DNA from 3 places in the Paenibacillus sp. BR1-192 genome. Region 3 is predicted to be linked to each of the others. Evidence: predicted binding sites of a transcription regulator. Region 3 holds the regulator's gene; each other region holds the start of a gene.
What was found. Region 3 encodes Rex, which represses fermentation and respiration genes when NADH is low (regulators of the CRP and FNR family bind a similar motif). Its sites were predicted from a motif close to TTGTGAAATATTTCACAA; they were not measured.
Positions count from the first base shown of each region.

Region 1: the regulator Rex is predicted to act here: its motif matches at 2,263-2,280, upstream of nirB (nitrite reductase large subunit NirB).
Region 2: the regulator Rex is predicted to act here: its motif matches at 2,250-2,267, upstream of adhE (bifunctional acetaldehyde-CoA/alcohol dehydrogenase).

Region 1 is NZ_CP120718.1:2,573,587-2,578,654, forward strand. Features, by position in the region: gene P0X86_RS11305 (ThuA domain-containing protein) at 1-13, shown strand, start outside; gene P0X86_RS11310 (uracil-DNA glycosylase) at 190-852, shown strand; gene P0X86_RS11315 (winged helix-turn-helix transcriptional regulator) at 1,007-1,327, shown strand; gene P0X86_RS11320 (hypothetical protein) at 1,510-2,187, shown strand; gene nirB (nitrite reductase large subunit NirB) at 2,366-4,804, shown strand; gene nirD (nitrite reductase small subunit NirD) at 4,898-5,068, shown strand, end outside.
Region 2 is NZ_CP120718.1:2,578,931-2,583,998, forward strand. Features, by position in the region: gene P0X86_RS11335 (formate/nitrite transporter family protein) at 1-707, shown strand, start outside; gene P0X86_RS11340 (hypothetical protein) at 1,090-1,248, opposite strand; gene P0X86_RS11345 (Crp/Fnr family transcriptional regulator) at 1,339-2,064, opposite strand; gene adhE (bifunctional acetaldehyde-CoA/alcohol dehydrogenase) at 2,340-4,952, shown strand.
Region 3 is NZ_CP120718.1:2,746,223-2,751,290, reverse strand. Features, by position in the region: gene P0X86_RS12265 (AAA family ATPase) at 1-90, opposite strand, end outside; gene P0X86_RS12260 (hypothetical protein) at 83-616, opposite strand; gene P0X86_RS12255 (cell wall elongation regulator TseB-like domain-containing protein) at 876-1,394, opposite strand; gene P0X86_RS12250 (amidohydrolase) at 1,426-2,727, opposite strand; gene P0X86_RS12245 (redox-sensing transcriptional repressor Rex) at 2,702-3,367, opposite strand; gene dinG (ATP-dependent DNA helicase DinG) at 3,432-5,068, opposite strand, start outside.

The DNA.
Region 1 (5,068 bases), 170 kb from region 3:
CGTTTTAGTCTAAGCTATAAACAGCGCATTATCTTAATCATCAACGAACGAGCCGTTCAAGGTACAGTCCTTGTTCGGCTCGTTTTTTTGGTATGTTGGGGCTGCTTTTTCGAAATGTTTTTGCCGACTGGGGATAGAATATACGTGAATATGGGGTATTGTATGATATAGGAGAGGGGGGCTGTACACATGAACGAAGTACAAAGCGCACCTGTAGATCCCGCAATCATCGCCATATGCCGGGCCAGGCTCGTCCATCAACCCGTTGAGGGCTTCCTGCTCGGAAGGGGAGTCCGCTTTGCGAAAATCATGTTCATCGGGGAAGCGCCCGGAGCTCATGAAGTTTTGGAAGGCAAACCTTTCGTAGGGCAGGCCGGACAAGAGATGAACGCGTACCTGGAACGTCTGAAACTGACGCGGGACCAGGTATATATTACCAGTGCCATGCGAAGCAGGCCCTACAAAGATAAAGTGCTCGTGAGGCCTTCGGGCGAGAATGTCATCAGCCGATCGAATCGCACGCCGACCAAGGCGGAAATTTTGGCGCATGCGCCTTTGCTTGATGAAGAGATCCGATGGGTCCGCCCGGACATCCTGGCACCGATGGGAAATACGGCGCTGCACCGGTTAATCGGAAGCCATGAAACGGTGACGTCGCTGCACGGCAAGCTGATGGAGGGCCCGGTTCAGCAAGCGGCAGATCCGGAAAATCCCGGAGCAGGCTATGTTTTTTCACCGGAGACCTATAAGATATTCCCTCTGTTCCATCCAGCGGCGGTGCTGTATAATAGGAAATTATCCACTTTGATTGAGGACGATTTGGATATTTTGGCTCGGATATTAGGGGGATAAGCGCTGATTTTCTGGGAAAAAGGGGCTAGGAGGTTTTCAGCTTCTCGAAAATATGCTAAAATGAAACATACTTACAATTCGTAAGTTTTCTAGATTTTTGGGTAAGCTTATGAGTTTCTATAAACAAGGTGACTTCGTAAAGAGGTGAAGGGATATGGAAGTTACAAATGTTACGATGTGTCCCCGTTTCGAATCGGCCTTTTCTTTTCTGGGCAAACGGTGGAATGGCTTGATTATTCAAACGCTGATGAGCGGGCCTAAGCGCTTTAAGGATATTTCGAATTTGATTCCGTCCATGAGCGATAAAATGCTCTCCGAGCGGATGAAGGATTTGGAATGCGAAGGCATACTGATTCGTCATGTCTATCCGGAAACTCCGGTACGTATTGAATATGAACTGACTGAAAAAGGCAAAGCACTGCGTCCGGTGATGGAGCAAATTTCATCCTGGGCAGAACAATGGGTCGACAGATGAGTCATCTTAAGACTCCCGTTGACGATTAAACCCTGGCATGAGATATCCTCATTTCAGGGTTTTTTTTCTAACCAAAATGCTGATTTTTCGTTTCGTCCTGCAAAAATATCCGGACATGCACCAAGCTGACGCACCTTCTATATGATGTAATAATCCAGGCGGCATATCAAGGAGGCGAGCCCATGATCAAGCGAACGAATATCTCCCGGTTCCATTATGGACAAGAGGACATCTCAGAGCTTGAAAACGCTTCATTACAAGTGCTTCATATATTTGAGAAAACCAAGCGGGTGCTGAGCCAGTATGTACCGGAATCACTATGGTCGGCCGTGTGTGGAACAAGCCCAGACGCTGTAGCATCCCTTAGCCAAGACGGCACAGCTCGGGTCGACATGTTCCAGAAGTGGGTCAAGGCTCCCGGCGGATGGAAGTTCATTGGTTATGAAACCGAAACATTGAATTCGTCTTCCGAGCAAAATAAGGGACGGATGGGAAGATTCCTGCATATGATCATCTGGTCGCTCTACGAGAAAATCGTGATGCTGCATCCCTTCCTCGGCAGCGAAGCGTTCTTCGACGGGGAGGAGCTGGACGTGATCGCCCATTATTTTGTGCCTACGTATATTAGTGCCTTACCTTTGGTGCAGCAAGGAAAAGCCTATAAGACCATTCAGGCCGGCATCGTACTGTACCAGGAGCATATCGAGGCGCCTGCCGTCATCATGCAGTCGGAAGGAGGCCTTTTGGAGGGGAATTGGATGACCGGGGTGAACCTGGATGCGGGGGGATTTGCCGGAATTCGTCCCTATTTAAAAGTGCCCGGCGGCGAACGAGCCTATATGGAAGCCGAAATCATATAGCATGCGGCTTTTTAGGATAACCTTGTTCCAATCGGACAGGGTTATTTGGTATTTTTATTTAAATTTTAAAGATCAATGTGAAATAAATCACAAAAATATATGCCTTTACACGATATAATTTACTTGTAAGCAGTGGAATACACGAGCACAAGATCACGTGTTGGGGAGGAATCAAACGATGTCCAATATAAAGAGAGATAAGTTGGTTGTCATTGGCAACGGTATTGCAGGCATAAGCACGGTCGAGCAAATCATTAAATTGGGTGGGAAATTTGACATCACCGTCATTGGACAGGAGCCTCACCCGAACTACAATCGCATTATGCTGTCCTATGTGCTGGAAGGCAGCAAAACCTTGGACGACATTGTATTGAATGACTGGAAATGGTACGAGGACAATCAGATCACCCTGCATACGGGTGTGACCGTCACCGCCATCGACGGGGAGCGTAAGGTAGTGACGGCCGATAACGGATTGACGGTTCCTTATGACAAAGTGATTATAGCTACAGGTTCGAAACCTTTTATATTGCCTGTACCGGGCAGTGATAAAGAGGGAGTTATCGGATTTCGAAACATCGCCGACTGCACGCAGATGCTTCAAGCCGCCAAGGCATACAAGAAAGCGGCCGTCATCGGCGGAGGGCTGCTGGGTCTGGAAGCCGCTAAGGGATTGGTCAGCCTGGGCATGGAGGTGACGGTGGTTCATCTCATGCAGGATTTGATGGAGAGCCAGCTGGATTCCATGGCATCGGGGATGCTGCAAAGGGAGCTGGAGCGGCAGGGCATCCGGTTCTTATTAGGCAAACAAACCACGGAAATCATGGGCGATGAGAGGGTCACGGGGCTGCGGTTCAAAGGTGGGGATGAGCTTGAAGCGGAACTCGTGGTCATGGCCGTGGGGATCAGAGCGAACGTTGCTGCCGCCCAAGCGAGCGGTATCGAAGTGAACCGGGGAATCGTAGTCAACGATTATCTTCAGACCTCCTGGCCGGATGTGTATGCGGTCGGCGAATGCTGCGAGCATCGGGGGGCATGCTACGGCCTGGTTGCGCCGTTGTTCGAGCAGGGACAGGTTCTTGCCAAGCATCTCTGCGGCGTGGACGGCCAGCCTTACGAGGGCAGCATCGTATCGACGAAACTGAAAATCAGCGGCGTTGATGTATTCTCCGCAGGAGAATTCATGGAGCAGGCTGAGCACTCGGTGATCGTGGCAAAGGACGATTGGCGCAAGACTTATAAGAAAATCCTGCTGCGCGACAATATCATCGTCGGCGCGATATTGTTCGGGGATGTCAGCGATTCGGCCAGCCTTCAATCCATGATACGCAAAAAGACGGCCATGACCGAGGAGATCTATCATTCGATCATGGGCACCGAATGTGCAGGGAAAGGAACCGGCAAGGCCTTCTCGCTGGATAAGATGCCCGACGATGAAATCGTCTGCGGCTGCAACGGCGTAACCAAAAAGGCCATTGTGGATGCCGTGACGCTTCAAGGCCTCACGACGGTGGACGAAATCAAAGCTTGCACGGGAGCGACCCGTTCTTGCGGAGGCTGCAAGCCAGTCGTGGAGCAAATCCTTCAGAGCGTACTGGGCGACGGCTTTAAGACGGCAGGCAAACAAGGCATATGTCCGTGCACCACGCTCGACCGGGACGAAATCGTCGCCGAAATCAGCGCCAAGGGGCTGACTACGACGAAGGAAGTCATGCATGTTCTGAACTTCAGCAACCCTGAGGGCTGCTCGAAATGCCGTCCCGCCATCCATTATTATCTGGCGATGCTGAATCCGGTGACCCATCAGGAGGAGAGGGAGTCCCGCTTCGTCAACGAGCGGATGAACGCCAACATTCAGAAAGACGGCACTTACACGGTAGTGCCAAGAATGTACGGCGGCGTTACCACGCCGGAGGATTTGAAGAAAATTGCGGACGTATCGCTTAAGTACAATGTTAAGGTCGTTAAGGTAACCGGCGGACAGCGACTGGATCTGATCGGCGTGAAGAAGGAAGATCTGCCAAGCGTATGGGAAGAGCTGGATATGCCGTCCGGTTATGCTTATGCCAAATCGCTGCGGACCGTCAAGACCTGCGTAGGCTCCCAATTCTGCCGCTTCGGCACGCAGGATTCGATGGGCATGGGTGCATTCCTCGAGGAGAAATTCGAGCGGCTGGATTTTCCGGCGAAGTTTAAAATGGCGGTCAACGGATGTCCGCGAAATTGTGCCGAATCGTGCACGAAGGACATCGGGATCGTCGGCAATGACGGCGGATGGGAGATATTCGTCGGAGGCAACGGCGGAACGAAGGCGCGCCTGGCCGATTCGTTCTGTAAGGTGAAGACGGACGAGGAATTGATCGAGATCTGCGGCGCCTTGATGCAGTACTACCGTGAAACCGGCAAGTACCTCGAGAGAACGTCGGAATGGGTAGAGCGTCTGGGACTGGAACAAATCCGTGCGGCGGTCCTTGATGATGCTAAACAGCGTAAGGAGCTGGTGGAAAGAATTGAGCTGGCCCTGCAGCAAGTGGAAGATCCGTGGAAGAAAGTGCTGAACGACGATAAGCTGCGCAATACGCTGTTCCAGGACGCAAGACCGGTCGGCAGCAAGTAATCGAGGGGGAGATCGGTTCCCCCTCGGCTGCCGGATTATAGAGAGCTTATTGCTTGGATAGGAATCGAACAAGAGAAGTGGAGGCTGCGCATTATGGAAACCGGAACTTATATCACGGTAGGGAATGAACATGAATTTCTGTCGCAACTCGGAAGGGTGGTCCAAATCGGTGACCGGGAGATTGCCGTCTTCCGGACCTCGGATCATCAATGGTTTGCTTTGGAGAATAAAAGCCCGCATCCCAAAGGAGGTCCGTTAGCCGAA
Region 2 (5,068 bases), 170 kb from region 3:
TGGTGTCGGCCATGCTAGCCGGCGCTTATGTCGGCATTGGGATCGTATTAATCTTTAAGCTGGGCGCGCCGCTGGCAGCCGCCGGTTCGCCTTTCCAGTCCCTCGTCATGGGAGCCGCATTCGGGATTGCGCTCACGTTGGTTGTGTTTGCCGGTTCAGAGCTGTTCACCGGAAATCATATGTTTTTTACGATAAGCACGTTATCCAAACGAACGACGATGGGGGACACGCTGAAAAACTGGGGCCTTGTGTTTATCGGCAATTTGGCGGGAGCGATCCTGCTCAGCTATCTGGTTTACGCTTCCGGCCTGTTCAAAGGGCTGCCGCCCGATCATCTCATCTTCACGGCTGCGGCCAAGAAAATGAACGATCCGTTCATGGAGCTGTTTTTTAGAGGCATATTATGTAACTGGCTTGTATGTCTGGCCCTGTGGATGGGGATTCGGGCCAAAGGAGAAACCACGAAACTGATTTTAATATGGTGGTGCCTGTTTGCCTTCATTGCGACAGGGTATGAGCATAGCGTAGCGAACATGTCGCTTCTGACGCTGGCGACGATATTGCCGGGACATCCCGAGACGGTATCCATCGGCGGCTGGATAAGCAACATGGTGCCGGTCACGCTGGGGAATATCATTGGCGGCGGGTTGTTTGTAGGCATGGCTTACTGGTTTATCTCTTCGGGAAAAGGGAACAAGCAAAAGTAAGCTGTGATAGGCGGTGAAACGGAGGAATTCCATCCTCCTAGTTCATTGTCAGAGAAAGTCCAACCTGGTGAATAAACAAAGAAACCGTTCTTGGTTAATGGTCTGTCATTCGTCCATTCGCCAAGCAACGGTTTCTTTTTTTGTAAAGACACAACCATTCCAAGAAATTTGGGACAAAGGCAATGGGAGGAACGATGCGCACACGGAACGTCCCCAAACAGAAATAGTGGGCTCCCCGTCAGATGTAATGTTCTTTTGGGAAATCCGCTTTTTTTGGATATGTCATCGCTGAAGGGAGCAGGAGGGCAACAGCATAAATAAGCTGTCCTCCTCAGTCATTGAACTGAAAGGACAGCCGTGAGAATCTTGCCTTCCAAATCGTTTACCGATGTTCCACCAGGTCGATCGCACCAAGCACCATATGAGCCAGTCCGAAGCCTAGAATACCGGTTGCAGCGAATTTATACCTGCTGCAAAGCAGAGCGGCACCCGAAGCAGAAACCACGGTTCCAAGAACTGCAGGAATCAAACCTTCACGCATGCTGAGCACTCCCTTTGATTTGGATTGGAAAGACAAGGCTTATTGTAAGCAGATGCCCATATATTATGCACCGAAGGGGCTTTAGGCGGATCAAATCCGGCAGATTTCGTTCGGACACAGCTCGCAGTGGCATATTTCCTGCAGCATCGGCAGATCTTTGATAACAATCATGCCGCCGGCATATTCGATGGCGTCCTTTTTGCGAAGATCGCTCAGCATCCGGTTCACGCTTTCACGGGTGGCCCCGATCATGTTCGAAAGATCGGTGTGGGTGATCTTTTTGTTGATGAGAATGCTGCCATCCTCTTGATGCTGCCCGTAGGTATTGCCCAGACGAATCAGCGTCGACGTTAATGCGCCGGGCTTGCCGTACATCATGAGATCACGGAATTTGGTCTGCGTGATGCGGTGGTGTATACCCATCCACTTCATGAAATCAATCGCGAAGTCGCAATGCTGGCAGATCAATAGCTCAAGGTCCTTGTGCTCGATGACCCCGACTACGCTGTCCTCAAGCACCTCTGCCGAAAAACTGTGGTTGTTGCTGAAGAATGGATCGGCTTGCCCGACCATGTCTCCTGGATGGTACATATATAGAATAAGCTCTTTGCCTTCATCCGTCGATTTGGTTAATTTAATTCTTCCTTGTTTAACGAAGTACAGCTTGTCGGCGAAGTCGCCTTCCCAGAACAAATGCGATCCTTCAGGGAGTACCCTTTCCTTCATGGTGACCAGCAGACGGTTGCGGTTTTGTTCCGAGAAGCACTGCGTGTTCCCTAAGTTTTCGATTTCCATTACATGGTCTACAGTTTTCATGGTGGTATCCCCTAACATCCTAAAATTTGATCTGTTTAATCTTTAAATACATTATAACGTGAAAACATTCACTTGTGGGGCGGAACAAGAGGGAAATCATGGCGAATTTTCAAACATTGTGATCTCTTTCACTTGAAAGAGGGAAAAGACAGGTATAAATCACACAGAAAAGATAAATTTTAATATTGTGAAATATTTCACATGATTTAAGGAGCGTCTGTGTTACGATCAAAGCGTAGACAAAAAAGAACATGAACCATGGGAGGATGAGAGATATGGCTGTGAGCAAAGGAACAACGGTTGAAGTGAAGGGACAAACGGCAGCAGAGTACATTCAAGGTCTGATCGACAAGGCGAATCGGGCAAAAGAAAAGTTTATGAAACTCGATCAGGAGCAAGTCGACGGAATTGTGCAGGCCATGGCCATGGCCGGACTTGAGAAGCACATGCAGCTGGCGAAAATGGCGGTTGAAGAAACGGGCCGCGGCGTGTATGAAGACAAAATCATCAAAAACCTGTTTGCCACGGAGTATATCCACAACAGCATCAAGTACGACAAAACGGTAGGTATCATCGAAGACAATGCCTATGACAGCTTCCAAAAAATTGCGGAGCCGATCGGGATCATCATGGGGATCACACCGGTAACCAATCCGACCTCGACCACCATATTCAAGGCGCTGATCTCCATCAAAACAAGAAACCCGATCATCTTCGGCTTCCATCCATCCGCGCAGGCATGCAGCAGGGAAGCCGCGCTCATCCTGCGGGACGCCGCCGTGAAACAAGGCGCTCCGGCCGACTGCATCCAGTGGATCGAGGCTCCTTCCATGGATAAAACCAATACGCTCATGAACCATCCTGACGTTGCCTGCATTCTGGCTACGGGGGGATCGGCGATGGTCAAAGCAGCATACAGCTGCGGCAAGCCAGCCCTCGGCGTAGGTCCCGGCAACGTGCCGTGCTTCATCGAGAAGAGCGCGGACCTCGATCAAGCGGTGAACGACTTGATTCTATCCAAGACGTTTGATAACGGCATGATCTGCGCATCCGAGCAAGCCGTCATTATAGAGGAGCCGATCTATCATACCGTGAAGAAAAAAATGATCGCCAGCGGCTGTTATTTCGTGAACAAGGAAGAGCTGGCGAAGCTGACTGCGCATGCCATGGTAGCGGATAAATGCGCCGTCAATCCTACCATCGTCGGACAGCCGGCAGCCAAGATTGCCGAGGCTTGCGGCTTTGAGGTACCGGAAAGCACCAAGATCCTGGTCGCCGAGCTGGAGGGAGTCGGTCCTGCTTATCCGTTGTCCGCCGAGAAGCTGAGCCCGGTGCTGGCCTGCTATAAAGTGAAAGATGCGGAAGAGGGCATCGCGCGCGCCGAAGAGATGGTAGCTTTTGGCGGCATGGGCCACTCATCGGTCATCCACTCGCACAATGAGGACGTCATCCTGAAATTTTCGGATCGTATGAAGACCTGCCGCATCCTGGTCAACCAGCCTTCCTCGCAAGGCGGCATCGGGGATATCTACAACACGAACCTGCCATCGCTGACGCTCGGCTGCGGTTCGTATGGCCGGAATTCCACGTCGTCGAACGTGACGGCCGTCAATCTCATCAACGTGAAAAGGGTGAACCGCAGAACCGTGAATATGCAGTGGTTTAAAGTGCCGGACAAAATTTACTTTGAAAAAGGCTCGACGCAGTATCTCGCCAAAATGCCTGACATCACCCGCGTCGCGATCGTAACCGACCCCATGATGGTGAAGCTGGGATATGTGGAGCGGGTAGAGCATTACCTGCGTCAGCGCAGACTGCCGGTAGCCATCGAGGTGTTCTCGGAAGTCGAGCCGGATCCATCGACAACGACCGTAGAACGGGGTACGGAGATGCTGGAACGGTTTCAGCCGGACTGCATCATCGCCCTCGGCGGCGGATCGCCTATGGATGCCGCAAAAGCGATGTGGCTGTTCTATGAATATCCGGATACGGATTTCAACAACCTGAAGCAAAAATTCATGGATATCCGAAAACGGGTCTATAAATATCCGAAGCTGGGACGAAAGGCGAAATTCGTAGCCATTCCGACAACGTCGGGAACGGGCTCGGAAGTAACTTCGTTTGCCGTCATCACGGACAAAGTGCAGGGAAATACCAAATACCCGCTGGCAGACTATGAGCTGACGCCGGACGTGGCGATCATCGATCCGGAATTCGTGTACACCTTGCCTAAAACGGCGGTGGCCGATACCGGCATGGACGTCCTGACGCATGCGATTGAAGCCTACGTATCGGTGATGGCCAGCGATTACACGGATGGGCTTGCCATCAAAGCCATACAGCTGGTGTTCCAGTATCTTGAGCAATCGGCGCTGACCGGCGACAAACTCGCCCGCGAGAAAATGCATAATGCTTCGACGCTTGCAGGCATGGCCTTTGCGAACGCGTTCCTGGGCATCAACCATAGTCTGGCGCATAAATGGGGCGGACAGTACCATACGGCGCACGGACGGACCAATGCCATACTGATGCCGCACGTCATTCGCTACAATGCCAAGAAGCCGACGAAATTCGCGGCATGGCCGAAGTACACCCACTTCGTGGCCGATGAAAGATATGCCGAGATCGCACGGATTCTTGGACTGCCGGCAAGAACGACGGAGGAGGGCGTAAACAGCCTGATCGCCGCCATCCGCGAGCTGAACAGCAAGCTCGGCATCGAGGAATCGTTCCAGCAGCTGGGCATCGATCCACAGGACTTCGAGAGAAACGTCGAGCATTTGGCGGACCGGGCTTTCGAAGATCAGTGCACGACCAGCAATCCGAAGCTGCCGCTGGTGACGGAGCTGGCAGAAGTATACCGCAACGCCTTCTATGGACGTTTCTAAACAGGAAAGGGACAGAAGGATGATACTAAATTCCATTATAAATGGTGGTAGAAGCCAGGGGAGCCCGGAATCAGAGTGATAAAAATCACGGATAACCACAACTTTGTGATTTTTAT
Region 3 (5,068 bases):
GAGAGGCACGATGTTTACGCCGACAAACACAAGGAATACCAACAAAACCGGAATGAAGCCTAACATGATTTCTTTTGCTAATTTAGGCATGGTTCCACACCTCCATTTTGCCAGGTTGACGCGGCAAGATTATAAATTTACCAGACTTGCCGTCCGACAAGCTGACATAGACATTGGTGTCGTCGATCGTTGCTTTTGCTTTCAAATTCGGCGACTGGGCAGCCAACTGCTCGAGCGATGATTGAATATCGGTATACTGCTTATTGTCCATCGCTTCGGCAACCGACAGCATCGCTTGCTCCCACCATTGATCCAATGCTTCCGAGGAATGGTCCTCCACCTGGATTCTCAATTCCCGCTTGCCGATCACGGACTTGCCTTCCTGCTTAATATGCTGAACCAAACCTTGTAAATTCGCATCCGGAGCCAAATCAAGATTCAAAGTCACGGTATCCTGTTTAATATCTATATGAGAACTTTTCACGCCATCGTATTGTGACACAACAGTTGCGAGCGGATTCTGCAAAGCCATCTGCCGATACAGAAACCAACCGCCAAAGAGGACCGATGCTGAGATCACGACAGTCAGCATGATAGGTACAATGCGCAGTTTCATGAAGTTCCTCCTTCAATTTTCGATATGAAATTTTGTATAGCAATTGCAGCACAATAATACATATAACAACGATATATGGTGAGGCATGTAATTGATCTGCTCAATTCGTACAAGTACGAGTATATCACATCTTATATACTTTTTCATGCTTGTCTGTGAAAATATTTAGAACAGTTTTACCAATTTATTTCTGTATACGCTTACATATTTATGTGCCAAAGAGGCATCCCTATGAGGGGACGCCTTTTCATTTGTTTTCTTATTGATTAGGAAGAATAATATCATTTCCGATGGCGTTTCCGTCTTGAAAACGATAGAATCTGTAGCCGCGCTGACCGTTGTTTTCATATTGCAGCTGCCAGGCATACTCGCCTTCATACATTCCCGGCAGCAATCGCTTGATGACCGCACCCGGCATTTCGTTACGGATCTGGTCCCGCATCACGGCCTCTGACATGCCCGTATTCAATAACACGGACTGAACGGCATCTGTCCCTTCAACAGGAACGTTATCGTCCGTAAACTTCACCCAGACCATGCGGTCTTGATTGTCTTTATCTTTCCCGCTGACCACCCAATAGTTATTGTCCTCGCCCCATACCGATTTATAGGTCTTGTCGGACGAGACCAATTGGCCATGCTGTTTCGCTGCAAGGATCGCCATTCTTTCTTCATTCCACGTATCTTTCATAACATAGGAATAATAGAGCTGTAGGCCAAGCAATAATAGCAGGACGCCGGACACACTCAGCAATATCCACTTCGTTTTTTTCTTCAAATCCGTCTTCCTCGCTCCCCTTGATTATTCCCTAGAGGGTTGTAAGACGCTCAAATGCACGCTGCGCTTCCCGGCGGATGCGTTCCTCGTCGAGAGTAAGGCTCGCGCCATTCTTCACCACCTGCTTGCCGTCAACCCATACATGCTCTACATCCTTCGCGCTGGCAGAGTAGATCGCGTGAGAAATATAGTCGGTCCGTGGAAGGAAATGCGCCTGATCCGTATTCAATGCGATCATATCGGCTTTCATCCCAACCGCGAGCATACCGATATCCTCAAGGAAAGCGGACTTGGCTCCGTATACCGTGCCCATTCGGAGCGCATCGGAGGCCGGAATGGCCGTCGGATCCCCGCTTACTCCTTTATGGATCAGGGCAGCCAGCCGCATCTCTTCGAACATATCCAGGTTATTGTTGCTAGCAGGTCCGTCGGTACCGAGCGACACCGTTACGCCGGCTTTCAGCAGCGCAGGTACGCGGGCGACTCCGCTGGCAAGCTTCAAATTGCTTCCGGGATTATGCGATACGGCTACTTGATGCTTGGCCAAGACTTCGATTTCCTCATCGGTCAGATGAACGGCATGCGCAAGGAGCGTAGGACGGGAGAACATGCCCAGCTTCTCCAAATGGGCAACGGGGCGAAGCCCGTAGTCCTTAACATTCTGAGCCACTTCCGTTTCCGTTTCGGACATATGGGTATGCAAAGGCAGGTTCAAGTCATGGGATGCTTGAACGAATTTTTCGATGAAATCCGGCGGGCAGGTATAAGGCGCGTGCGGCGAGATCATCGTCGTAATTCTGCCGCCAGCCTTGCCATGCCAATCCTTCGCGAATGCCACCGCCTCATCCAGCTTCTGCTGCTGTACCTCGGGCGGGCATAAACCGATTACGCCGCGCGTCAGGACGCCGCGCATTCCCGAGTCCTGGACAACCTTCGCGACCTGATCCATATGGTCATACATATCCACAAACGTCGTGGTTCCGCCTTTGATCATCTCCAGCACGGAGAGCGATGTGCCCCAATATACGTCGTCTGACGTGAATTTGGCTTCCATCGGCCACATTTTTTCCTGAAGCCATACCTGCAGCGCCAGATCGTCCCCATAGCCGCGAAGAAGCGACATGGCGGCATGTCCATGCGTGTTCACCAATCCGGGCAGGAAGAACAGATGGGTTCCGTCGATAATCTCTGTTCCCTCTTCCACGACGGGCTCCTCCTCGCCCAGGTACGTGATCCGGTCGTTCTCAACCACCAGGTATCCGCGAAGCACGGATTGGCCTTCCTCCAGTACTGCAAACGTTCCGTTCTTAACCATCCACTTCGTTGTTGTCATGTGCTGCATCCTCCTTGCCGTTATCCAAATAATAGGCCAAACTTTGCAAATCCGTTGTAAAATCAGCCGTATGAATCCGGATATGGGCTGGGGCTTTCAGGATGGTTGGCGCAAAGTTCAGAATCGCCTCGATCCCTGAGGCGATAAGCTGATTCGCGACGTTCTGCGCTTCGAAATCCGGAACGGTAATAATCCCGATTCGAATGCCGTGCTCATGAACCGTCTTCTCCAGCTCTTCCATCGGCTGTACGACCAAATTGTTAATTTTCATACCAACTTTGGGAGAATACGAATCGAAAATCGCCACAATCTTCATATTATCCTTCAGGAATGCATTGTAATTCGATAATGCATGTCCAAGATTACCGGCCCCGACCAGTGCGACATTGATCTTCTGGTCCAGCTTCAGAATCTGGCGAATCTTCTCGATCAGATAAGAAACATCATATCCGATCCCTTTCCGTCCAAAATCACCGAAATACGCCAGGTCCTTACGAATTTGAGCAGGATTGAGGTCCAGCTTCTGTCCCAGCTCCTGGGAGGAAACCGTGGAAACCTCCCTCTTCTGAAGCTCATTCAAATAGCGCAAGTATACAGGTAATCTGCGGACCACGGCTTCCGAAATTTTTTCCGATTTCATGCATGCTCCCCCTAATAATAGGTTAATAACTACATCTTTTTTGTTGATCGTGCTTGGTTTCACTTTATTCCGCTTGGTTTCCCGCGCTTGCCTCTTCCTGCAGCCATTCCGAAATTCGGGGAACGATCCCCTCTGTCGGCATATGCTCCATTTTCGGCCCCGGCAAGGAATATAAGAAATACTTCCCGTAATAGGATTCAATGACCCGGGTATCGTACACGATCACGATCCCTTTATCTTGTGCTGTTCGCACCAGACGCCCAAACCCCTGTTTGAAACGAATGACCGCTTGCGGAACCGAAAGCTTCATGAAGGGATTCTTCTTCTGCTGCTGCAGCAGTTCGCTCTTGGCCTCGACCAAGGGATGATTCGGCGGCTGGAACGGCAGCCGGACGATGGCAAGACAAGTCAGCGCCTCGCCCGGGATGTCTACCCCTTCCCAGAAGGAGCTGGTGCCCAGCAGCACGGAAGCGCTGCTGTCCTGAAATCTTCGGATTAACTTGGTACGGCTGGTTCCGTCCATACCTTGTCCCAATACCGTGATGTCGCTTGATGCCAGCGCTTCTTTCAACGGCTCGTGCACCTGGCGCAGCATCCGGTAGGAAGTGAACAGGACGAGCATGCGGCCATGCGTAGCGACGGCCGTATCGGCCAAAGACTTCACGAGCGTATTCACAAAGAGTGCATCCCCGACCGATCCCTTCACGCTCGGAAAATCGCGCGGCACGACAAGAAGGGCTTGTTCCCTGTAATTAAACGGGGACGGGAGCTGAACCGTGTTCAGGTTCCCCGCTTCAGCCGCTTCCTGAAGACCCAGGTTTTCGATCATGAACTGAAACGATTTGTCCACCGACAAGGTCGCCGATGTCAGAATCACGCTTTGTTTCTTGTCAAAAAACAATTCCTTCAGATGAGCGCTCACGTCGACGGGCACGGCATACAACTGCAGCGATTTGCTGCGGAAATTGCCGTTCGCCTCCATCCAGTATACCGTGCCCTCATCGTTCAGGGCCATGAAGGAGCGCAGGTCTTCGCGATGCGAGGCCAGGTCCTTAAATAGGCCCGATAGGTCGGTTAACAGGCTGTCCGCGCTGTAGTCATCCAAATCTTCCTTCATTTCGGCGATCAGCTTATCGCCCTTGCGCACGACATCGCCCAGCGTCAGATGAATTTGATGCTCCAGTTCGGCCATCGAATCCCAATCCTTCGGCTTCTTAAGCGGGGACAGGCGGAGCGAGAATTGGCCGGCATCTCCCGGAGAAGCGTCTCCGCGTTCCGGAAGCAGTCCGAACAATTGATCGCTGAGCCGATCCCAGTTCTCTTTTGCAGTAATGAGGTCCGGATACAAACGGTCGATGACGGAAGACCATTCGACTGCCTTCTCGTGCGGCGAAGCTTGCAGCAGCTGGCGCAGAGCCGGGAGCTGCCCGCTTCGGCTGTCTTTGTACATGCGGGTCAAGGTATGGACCACCGAAAAATACTTCATCTGCAAGCCAAGGTGCTTGCCGGCGACATCCTCAAGATGATGCGCTTCGTCGATGACGAGGCGCTCATAGCTTGGCAGCAGCTGATGATTCGCCTTCACGTCGGTGAACAGCTTCGAATGGTTCGTAATGACGACATCCGCGATGCCTGCTTCATGCTTGGCCCTGTGATAGTAGCATTTGCGGAACCAAGGACAGGCGCGTCCGAGGCAAGAAT